Regions from separate parts of the Bacillus sp. ABA4_010 genome, predicted to be linked through region 2. Evidence: riboswitches for the same ligand, from Rfam matches in the RefSeq annotation. Region 2 holds a riboswitch; the other holds the start of a gene.

Region 1 (4,018 bases), 600 kb from region 2:
CTTTGTATTGGCACGTAAAAAAGACAAGACCTGTATCGTAGAAGGATGGTTTGTCAAATGATCTATTTTGGAACGGCTTAAAGATGGGCCGTTCAGTTAGGGGAAGTGAAGTTGTGTTAAAGTCAAAAGTGCATTTTTGGACGCTCCAAATTTTGTTGATGGTATTAATTATTTATTTCAGCACAAAAATTTCTTTTTTATTTGAACCGATTGTTGTGTTTGTATCTACTTTGTTTTTTCCAATCTTAATCGCAGGATTTCTTTACTTTTTATTTAATCCAATTGTCGAGTTTTTGACGAAGTACAAAGTGCCGAGGAATTTAGCCATTTTGATTTTATATGCTGTTTTTATTGGACTGATGAGTGTAGGCATTGGTGTAGTCGCGCCAATCTTATCACAGCAAATTACCGATTTGGTTCAAAACTTGCCGTCTTATATTGCCACAATCCGTGTATTCTTTGAAAACTCTGCTCAATCTGGCTGGTTTAAGTGGATTTTAGGCCAAGAATTTATTTCACTTGAAAAAATTGAAGAAACGTTAACGAATTATGTGGCTTCGTTGCCTGATAATGTGACCAAAAGCGTTCGAACGGTATTCGGGGTCATTGCTAATATTACGTTAACCGTTGTTACGGTGCCGTTTATTTTATTTTACATGTTTAAAGATGGCTATAAGCTTCCGAAAGCTTCTGTGCGTTTTTTACCTTCTGCGTATCGAAAGGGCGGCTTGCACATTATTCAAGAAACAGGTGAGACGCTTTCTGCTTATATTCAAGGACAATTCCTTGTGGCGTTGTTTGTAGGAATCTTTACGTTCATCGGTTATTTAATTATTGGGTTGCCATATGGACTGACACTCGCAATTATTGTTTCTGTCACGAATATTATCCCTTATTTAGGACCTTTTATCGGGGCAGCCCCTGCTGTCATTATTGGTTTGTTGGATTCCCCGACGAAAGCGTTTCTTGTCATTGTCGTCATCACAATTGTGCAGCAAATTGACGGGAATTTCATTTCACCGCTCGTAATCGGGAAGAGACTCGATATTCATCCGCTTACGATTATCATCATTTTATTAGTAGCTGGAAATTTAGCCGGGGTACTAGGCATGATTTTAGGTGTGCCTTTATATGCGGTGACAAAAACGATTATCGTGAATCTCGTGAAATTAATTCAATTACGGAATGAAAAAGATAAGACAGGGTCATCAGCACTTGAGTGAAACTTCCTGTTTTGGTGTTATTTTACTTTTGTGAAATAATGTTTGACTTTTTCTTGTGAACAATTTAAAGTAGTTTAGGTAATTTGAAAAAGATGATAAATATGATCTTCTTATCAAGAGAGACGGAGGGACTGGCCCGATGATGTCTCGGCAGCGGACTTTTTACGAGAGTGCTGTGCCAAATCCAGCAAGCAACATGCTTGAGAGATGAGAAGAGTGTTTCTTATATAGACTATATAAGACCTCTTCTTGCTTGTGAGAAGAGGTCTTTTTCACGAATAAATAGAGAATGGGGTGCAAGGAGTGAATAAAGTAACAGGAAATGCAATGGCTTTACTACCATTAGGCATCTTTTTGACCTTATTTGTTGGATCAGGGGTCATTACAGGTGATTTTTATCAAATGCCGGTATTAGCGGCAATCATTATTGCAGTTGTAGTCGCGTTAATGATGAATCGGAAAGAAACACTGACGGTTAAAATTGAGCGGTTCGCAGCAGGAGCGGGACACCCTGATATTATTACTATGACATTTATTTTTATTTTGGCAGGAGCGTTTTCTGCTTCGGCTAAAGGAATGGGAGCTGTGGAATCGACTGTTAACTTAGCATTGTCGACTCTTCCACCAAGCTTTTTAGTTGTTGGTTTGTTTATTATTGGTGCATTCATTTCCCTTTCAATGGGAACATCCATGGGAACTATCGCTGCTTTGGCGCCAATTGGGGTTGGAATTAGCGGCGAGACGGATATTTCCATTGCTTTAACAATGGCAGCGATAGTTGGCGGAGCGATGTTTGGAGATAACCTGTCGTTCATCTCTGATACAACCATTGCGGCTGTACGTACGCAACAAACGGAAATGAAAGATAAATTTAAGACGAACTTTTTTATTGTGTTACCAGCAGCGATTTTAACGGCTGTTATCTTATTCATCGTGACAACAGGCAATCATTCAACGATTGGGACTGAAAACTTTAGCTGGATTAAAATTTTACCGTACATTAGCGTCCTCATTACGGCATTGCTTGGGTTTAATGTTCTGGGTGTGTTAATGGGTGGAACTGTTTTAGCTGGAATCATTGGGTTAGTTGATGGTAGCTATCAAATATCGAGCTTCTTGCAAACTGTAACAGAAGGAATTCTTGGAATGGCAGAGCTTGTCATTTTAGCCCTTTTAATTGGCGGTATGGTCGAAATTATTAAGCATAATGGCGGCATTGATTATTTATTAAACATGATGACGAGAAGCATCAAGTCGAAAAAAGGCGCAGAGTTTGGAATTGCAGGTCTTGTGAGTTTAACTAACTTATCGACGGCTAATAATACGATTTCGATTATTTTCACAGGTCCGTTAGCGAAGGATATTGCGGAGCAATATGACATTGACAAGCGAAAATCAGCTAGTTTATTAGATATTTTCTCATGTAGTGTACAAGGATTAATTCCATACGGTGCTCAAGTATTAACAGCAGCTAAGCTAGGAGGAATTTCACCTATCGCGCTTCTACCGTATTCATTCTATCCAATTTTGATTGCAGTATTTGGGGTTGGAGCAATTTTAATTGGGTTCCCACGGTTGACTTCCCGCCAGCCAAAAACGGAGGAACAAGTAGTTCGTATGAATTAACATTGAGCTTACCCAATAAGAAAAGTCAGCCTATGCGGCTGGCTTTTCTTATTGGTTTCTTCTCGAAGCTGTCTAAACATACTTATTTGACACAAACCGCAATCCCTAAAGGATAGTGCATTCCTTCACGCTTTGTTTCAACGAGAACGCCGCGCTGATAAAAAAATTCGCTTTCCGAATAATCATCGAAAAGATGTTCAAACTCGTCTAATGTGAGCTGATGAACGTGAAAAGGTTCACTGGACGGTTTTCCTCGTCCGAGTCCAAACGGTGTCGAAATGACAAGTGTTCCTCCAGACTTTAAGAGCTTATAAAGGTTTGTTAGAAACTGTTTTTCTTCCTTTATATGTTCTAACGTCTCAAAGCTCATAATACAGTCAAACGTTCCGAGTTGCTCAGGAAGGGAAGGATCTGCTGCATTGCCTGCTAAAAAGTTGACTTTAGGGTGGTAGTGAAAACTGCGGGCATATTCAATAATGTCCGAATCAATGTCTACGGCTACAATTTCATCAATTTTCTTTTTGGCGGCTTTTGCTACAAGCTGGCTTCCGAAGCCGCTTCCGCATGCTAAATCGAGTACTCTGCCTTTCGTATATAAAATCGCGAACTGATATCTTGCGATGTGTTCAAGTAATAAGCCATTGGTTGGCTTCATAAGGTGAGGCATGACCCTTTCGCCTGTATATTCCATTTTGTTTAGCCCTCTTTCTTCCGATTTGTCACATTCTTTATTGTACCTCATCAAGACAGGAGAACAAAGAGAGCGAGTTTGGTGAAAAAGACAACATATGCTATAGTGAAAGGTGCGTTTAATGCATCAAGTTTCCTTGGTGAAAGTAGATAATCGAAAGACGGCCCTTTTAACAGGCAGTGAGACCCGCACTTTTTCACTTTAGGTGACTGGAGATGTTAAGTCGGGATACGAGAGAGCCTCTACGATAGAAGTTTCCTTTATTCTAAAATAAAAAGTAGAATACGAAGAAAAAACAAGTTATGCTAGATGAATAGATGTGAGAGAGAGGATTAATAACATGAGTCAAGAAATAAAAAGCCAACAAGAACAAGTCGAATCAAGACGTACTTTTGCCATTATTTCTCACCCTGATGCGGGGAAAACTACTTTAACAGAGAAATTATTGTTATTAGGTGGAATGATTCGTTCAGCAGGT
Region 2 (6,322 bases):
GGAGCTGAAAGTGCAAGGAGTGGAAGTGGAAGCGATTAGGATCGATCCGCTTACCGGTCGAAAGTTTACCTTTTTTGCAGATCCGGATGGGTTGCCTCTGGAATTATATGAAGAGGGGATTTAGCTAATATGATGAAACGTGCTGTATCAGTCATCATTCCCACGTATCAACGTGTATACGCGTTGGGCGAGTTGATGGAGTCATTGTTAAGGCAAACGTACAAGCCGGCTGAAATCATCATTGTAAATGATGGTGGGAAGTCGCCAGAAAGTTTAGCGCTCTACTATCCAGAGCTTCCGCTAACGATTATCAATTTGGAGAACAATATAGGCCATGTACATGCCCGAAATATCGGAGTGCGGCAAGCGACAGGGGATTACATTTTATTATGTGATGATGATGATTTGTTATGGCATACTCATATTGAACGAATGGCGGAGGCGATGGAACAAGCTGACTTCGTTTTTTCTGATGCCGAGATGTTTAATTATGAGGTGAGAAACCAGACAAGAATTCCGAAAGAACGCCTTCTGTTCGCCTATGAGTGGAGTATTGAGAAAATGAAGGCCTTTTCAACCTACATTCCATCAGGCAGCATGTATAAGCGGAGTCTTCATGATCATCTTGGCTACTTTGATGAAGATGTCCATAATTATTGGGACTGGGACTTCTTTTTACGGGCAGCCGGGACGTTTCATGTGAAACGAGTTCCAGTAGCGAGTGTTTTATACGCTTTTTCGGAAACGGGTGACAATCAGTCGTTGCACCTTGACGAAAAGCGCCATCTCTACTTAAAACGTTTATGTGCTAAGCATGGTCTAGGTGAACGACCAATCAAGAACTTTTGGGTCCTCCTTGAAGAACCAGAAGTCAAAAAACGCAAGGCGCTAAGTGCCATTGTTTGGGATGGCAAGCCGTTTGTTTCTCGTCTTGTCACTGAAAGAAACCCGTCATTAAATTGACGGGTTTCTTCTTAATGCATGAAGGCGACTTCTTGAATAGGCCAATAGCGCATATTCACCTCGCCGACTACACTGTCTATTTTCACTAAGCCAAAATGGCGCCCGTCGCGGCTAATGCGGCGATTATCGCCGAGAACGAGAATATACCCTTCTGGAATAGTTGATTCGTCGGTAATTTCTTTTAAGGTAAAGTCCTCCGTTAATTTTTCAAAGGGAAGGAGTTGCTCCTTATAGTCTTTTAAGTACGGTTCTTTCTGTGGTTTGCTGTTGATGAATAGGATGTCATCTTGGTATTCCACGGTTTCTCCAGGTAAGCCGATAATGCGTTTGACTAAATATTCATCAGAGTTGGGAGATTTCAACACGACCATATCAAAGCGCTCTGGTTCACCGTGGCGATAATTGAGCTTATTGATAATAATCTTGTTGCCTTCTTCCAGATTCGGCATCATCGATTCTCCTTTTACGGTGTACGGCTGAAATAAAAAATGTTGAATTAAAAAAGATAAAATAAGAGCTACGACAAGCGTTTTGACGTACGATAAAAGTTCTTTTTTTACTCCATGCTCCATCTTTACACCTCTTTTTCCCTCAAGCCTATATTATAACAAGTGTAGCATACTTGTTTGGACGCTGTCATTTACATCTGTCCAAAGATTGGAAGAGAAAACAAATCGAAGTGATAAAAAGAAAGATGAACAAAGAAGAACGGAAAGATTGGATTGAGAATGGAAATTGCGGTAAACTGAGGAAAAGAGAGAAGGAGAATGTCGATGAAAGGTCAACAGTTTTTTATTTTAGGACTTGTATTTGCATTTATTATTGCAGTATTTGCTGTTGTGAACAATAACCCGGTAGAAGTAAATTATGTATTCGGTAACCGTCAGTGGCCACTTATTTTAGTTATTTTAGGTTCGGCATTGTTTGGGGGATTGGCAACAGGTTTATTAAGTGTCGTGAAAATTTTGCAGTTGAAGAGTCAAGTGAGGCAACTACAAAAACAAGTGCGTGATCAAGAAGCTGCACAAGAACCCGATTCCGCTCCAAAAGAAGAGGAAACAGAAGCGTCTCAATCACAAGCATAAAAAGAAGCTTTCCGTCCAAGTTGTTGATTTCGTCAATCACTCGGATGGAAAGCTTTTTTCGTGTTAAGCCTGTCTTTAAAAGACTGTTAGTTCGTTTTCTTCTAGCCATTGTTGGCGTTCGGCTGCATCTTCGAACCACTGGTTTACATCGTTGTTCGTTTGTTTTGCTACTTCACGGCCGAGGACAAATTCAATTACCGTCATCGGTGCTGTAAGTAGGCGCCAGTTTAATACAATCGTTCCATCTTCTTTTGTACGGTGAGTTTCATGTTTTAAATCTGCAGATTCAATTTGTACAGAAACGTCGCCAATTTGTTTCGTGAGCGATTTCATACACTCTTGGAACTTGCTGTCTGCTCGCGTTGCAAACCAGTCGGTTAACAGCGTTTGGACACCTTGATTAATTTCGGCACTGCTCCACGTTTCAGGAAGAGAGGCAATAAATTTCGCGCGGAACGTCAATGCGGCGTCTTGGCGAGTCTCTTTGACAAGATTTAAACGGTAAGAACGGCCTAAATACGGGATTTTATCACCGTCTTGAAATGATAAGGGTGCTGTTTCCGATGGTGCGGCTGGCAATTCCTCTTTTACTGCTTCAGTAGACTCGCTTTTGTTTGATTTCGTCGTTTGTTCGTTGCCAAGTTGTTCTAAAATCCATTGTGCTTTTTTTGAGATGACAAACTGACGATTGCTTTCGTTTAAGCTTTTTGGCACGACAAGTTTCACTCCGTTGTTCGGACAAACGTGTACAGTGATTTCTTGTATATTCGGACGTGCTTCAAACGTATAGTCAATCGCAATATTTCCAGATACATAGCTAAACATAAAATTATTCGAACTCCCTTCTACAAAACTTCATTTTATAACGAATCTATTAGAATATCAATATGATATAGATTGATTTAGAAAGTTCGACATGGCGAAAGGGCAGTCATGTCGAACTTTCTAAACTTAAGAGGGGAACTTCAAGTTGTCAGGATTAGCGATTGTGATGGTTCTACATTAAATGAAGATGTGCCGAATGATTCTATGGCTTGATTTAGAAACTTGGACATGATTAACGGACGGTCATGCTAAATCTTCTAACCTTAAGCGACTGACTGCTGCCAGCTGCTTAGGTGAAAAATATTGACGGATGTAGTGGAATGTATTGATAGATTGATTTTTCCGCTGAAAAAAGGGAGAAAGTTGCCGATAAATAGAGTATAAAAAGAAACTTTCGTCAAATAGGCGATTGCGGTACTATCAGGAACGAAAGAGCAGCTTTAGAGTGGGGGATTAGTATGAAGGGTCAATTTGTTCACAGTCTTCGTTTTAAAATGTTAACCTTGGTTGTAAGCGTTATCATAATTACATCGACAGCTCTTGGTTTTGCGAGCTATTTTGTCGCAAAGCAGCAGCTTGTGGAAGCAGGGAAGCTAGATTTAAGTAATACAGTTCAAGGAGCACTGACGGTCGTGGAGCGTCTGCAGCAGCAGGAAGAGTTTATGATGCTCAGCAAGGAGGAAGCACAGCAACAGGCAGCTGAATTGCTCGTCGGTCCGAAACTGAATGATAATAAACGAGATTTTACGAAGTCTGGTTTCTTGTATAAAGACAATGGCTACATATTTGTTTATGACAGTGAGTATAACTCCGTTGTCCATCCAATGGGCATTGAAGGAAAAAACATGGCGGATTTACAGGACGACAAGGGTGCTTATATTGTGAAAGACTTGATGGAGTCAGCGAAACAAAAAGAGAAGGAAGACCGGTTTTATGAATATTCCTGGAAAAATGAAGGAGAAAAATCGGCACGAAGTAAAATGGCATACTCCGTCTATTTTGAACCGTGGGATTGGATGATTGGTATCGGGGCATATGAAGAGGAATTTTATGAACAATTAGGTGAATTAAAGTTCATGACCTTTTTGTTCACGGTAGGCTCTGTTATTGTAGCAAGCATGATTATGTATGTCTTTGCTCGTAAGTATATTGTAGCTATTGAAAAAATGAATGAAGTAACGAATGAGGTAGCAGCAGGAAACTTCCAAGTGCAAGTGCCAGACCTTTATACGAAGGATGAAATCGGTCGGTTGGCAGCAGGATATCGACATATGCTCACTAATATGAAAGAGTTAATTGCAAAAGTGAGCGAAACAGGTCAATCGGTAGCAGCGTCTTCGGAAGAACTCACAGCTAGTGCTGATGAAACGAAGACTGCCGCTAATGAAGTTACCTTTTCCATTCAGGAAGTGGCGGAAAGAGCGGACGCTCAGCTTGTGAATGTTGAGCAGACGAGTCGCTCCATTCAGGAAATGGATGAACTTATTCGTGAAATGGCTGTTCGCTCGCAGGAGGTAGAGCATTCGGCGACACATACATCGAAGGAAGCTGAAGTTGGCAATGAATCGCTTCATAAAGTAAAAGAACAAATGAATCAAATTACTGACAAAGTGACGAAATCAACGGATGTAGTGAAAACACTTGAAAACCGTTCACATGAGATTGGTAAAATTATTGAAGTTATTACAGGTATTTCTGATCAGACGAACTTATTGGCATTGAATGCCGCGATCGAAGCCGCACGCGCAGGTGAGCATGGCCGTGGGTTTGCTGTTGTGGCAGATGAAGTGCGAAAGCTTGCTGAAGAATCAAAGCGTTCGGCGGATCAAATTAGTTCGTTAATTAAAGAGATTCAAGCAGATACAAAAATGGCGTATTCAGTCATGCAGGAGAGCACCCAAAGTGTTTCAGTTGGTATGAATGTTGTCGAGGAAGCAGGGCAAAACTTCTCTAAAATTTTAGAAGATATTTTTCAGATTCAAAAAGAAGTGCGGGAAATTTCAACGGCCACTTTCAATGTTCAGCAGCACTCGGCGGAAATAACGAAATCGACAGGGGCATTGGCAGAAGCGGCGCAAGTATCAGCAGCAAGTGCTGAAAATGTGGCTTCGGCTTCTGAACAGGAGCTTGCGGCGATGGAGGAAATCTCGTATGCTGCTCACTCGTTAAGTCAGCTTGCTCAAGATATGCAAGATTTGCTGACTAAGTTCAGAATCTAATATCATGACAGGTTTATAGATGTAGAATGAGTAAAAAAAAGATTTTAGGTATTTACAGAAAAAAACGTTTTTGGTATATTATAGAATAATTAAATAAGTTATCTAGAGTGACTGAGAGATCTGGCTCAATGACGTCACAGCAACCTGTCTTAGGCAAGGTGCTCCTACCAGCAAAGCGTATGCTTTGGATGATAAGACGGAAACGGAACTCTTTTCGCATCTAAAGCGAAAAGAGTTTTGTTGTTTAGTCACATCTTCCCGGAGCAAATCAAATGGAAAGAGAGTGTGAGGGTGATGAGTTTAAGTGGATTAGTGAGAGGTTATCTTTGTAAACGAGAATTGACAGATGAATTAGTACGGGTGGCAGCAGGAAGTTTAGAGAGGCGTTTTCGCACAGAAGATGAACGGTGTCGGGTCACGTTTCAAAAATTGGAAAATTTCTATGAAGTGGTCGTGTATCATTTTCAGCATGCGTATGCTGTCGCTTTAGATATTCATCAAGCAGAGAAGCTCAAAAATGAAGGGCTGTATGCATTGGATGAGCATTTGCTTCATCGTTTAGAAGGCGTAGGTCTTCGGATTTCCCGGGAAGTTCGAGTGTAGAAGATGAAAAGGAGGGTGAACATATTAGGTTCATCCTCCTTTTGTCGTGATAATCCATCTTTTCTCCTATAAAAAACAAGAGAAATTTGTCGAAAAATATTATGATACGTTTTTTTTTAGATTAAGGGAGAAGAGATGGGGGAACGAGATGTTTCGAAAAATTAGTTTAAAGCTTAATTTCATTGTCACAGTGATGATGGTGGTCATGCTGGCGGCAGTGGCTGGATTAAGCTATCAAATTTCTAAACAGCAAATTGAAGAGCAAGTGGAAATGCAAGCTGTGAGCACGTTGTCCGGAACGAAAGAACGAATTGAGCTATATGTAGATCAATATAGTAAAACATTGCACCATTATAGTCAAACGGACTTATTAGTGAATTTCTCGCAAATAGTAAATGAAAATGGCGATATGACCGCGTGGACGGCTGTACGGGAAGATTTCACCCGTTACTTAAACCAAAATCAAAACGTTTTGTCTATTTATGTAGGGACACCGAGCAAGAAATTTTATGCGGCGCCTGAGTCTGGTGTGCTGGATCCAACGACGAGAGGCTGGTACCAAGCAGCTGCTGAGGCACCAAATGAAGTGCATATTTCAGAAGTATATGAAGACGCGATTACGAAAAA

What was found. Region 2 has a riboswitch for S-adenosylmethionine ahead of ACXAEO_RS15760 (hypothetical protein). Riboswitches for the same ligand answer to the same signal wherever they lie in the genome.
Region 1: linked by a shared signal. The riboswitch ahead of ACXAEO_RS18640 (Na+/H+ antiporter NhaC family protein) and the one ahead of ACXAEO_RS15760 (hypothetical protein) in region 2 are both predicted to bind S-adenosylmethionine.

What each region holds. Positions count from the first base shown of each region.
Region 1 covers NZ_JBSWUN010000003.1:3,539,129-3,543,146, reverse strand. Annotated here, with positions in the region: gene ACXAEO_RS18645 (AI-2E family transporter) at 114-1,223, shown strand; SAM riboswitch class I at 1,331-1,437, shown strand; gene ACXAEO_RS18640 (Na+/H+ antiporter NhaC family protein) at 1,551-2,849, shown strand; gene ACXAEO_RS18635 (class I SAM-dependent methyltransferase) at 2,932-3,540, opposite strand; gene ACXAEO_RS18630 (peptide chain release factor 3) at 3,881-4,018, shown strand, end outside.
Region 2 covers NZ_JBSWUN010000003.1:2,938,249-2,944,570, reverse strand. Annotated here, with positions in the region: gene gloA2 (SMU1112c/YaeR family gloxylase I-like metalloprotein) at 1-124, shown strand, start outside; gene ACXAEO_RS15790 (glycosyltransferase) at 133-963, shown strand; gene lepB (signal peptidase I) at 975-1,535, opposite strand; gene ACXAEO_RS15780 (LapA family protein) at 1,737-2,048, shown strand; gene ACXAEO_RS15775 (YgjP-like metallopeptidase domain-containing protein) at 2,124-2,873, opposite strand; partial or broken gene ACXAEO_RS15770 (cache domain-containing protein) at 3,332-4,150, shown strand; gene ACXAEO_RS15765 (methyl-accepting chemotaxis protein) at 4,145-5,092, shown strand; SAM riboswitch class I at 5,188-5,290, shown strand; gene ACXAEO_RS15760 (hypothetical protein) at 5,384-5,695, shown strand; partial or broken gene ACXAEO_RS15755 (cache domain-containing protein) at 5,844-6,322, shown strand, end outside.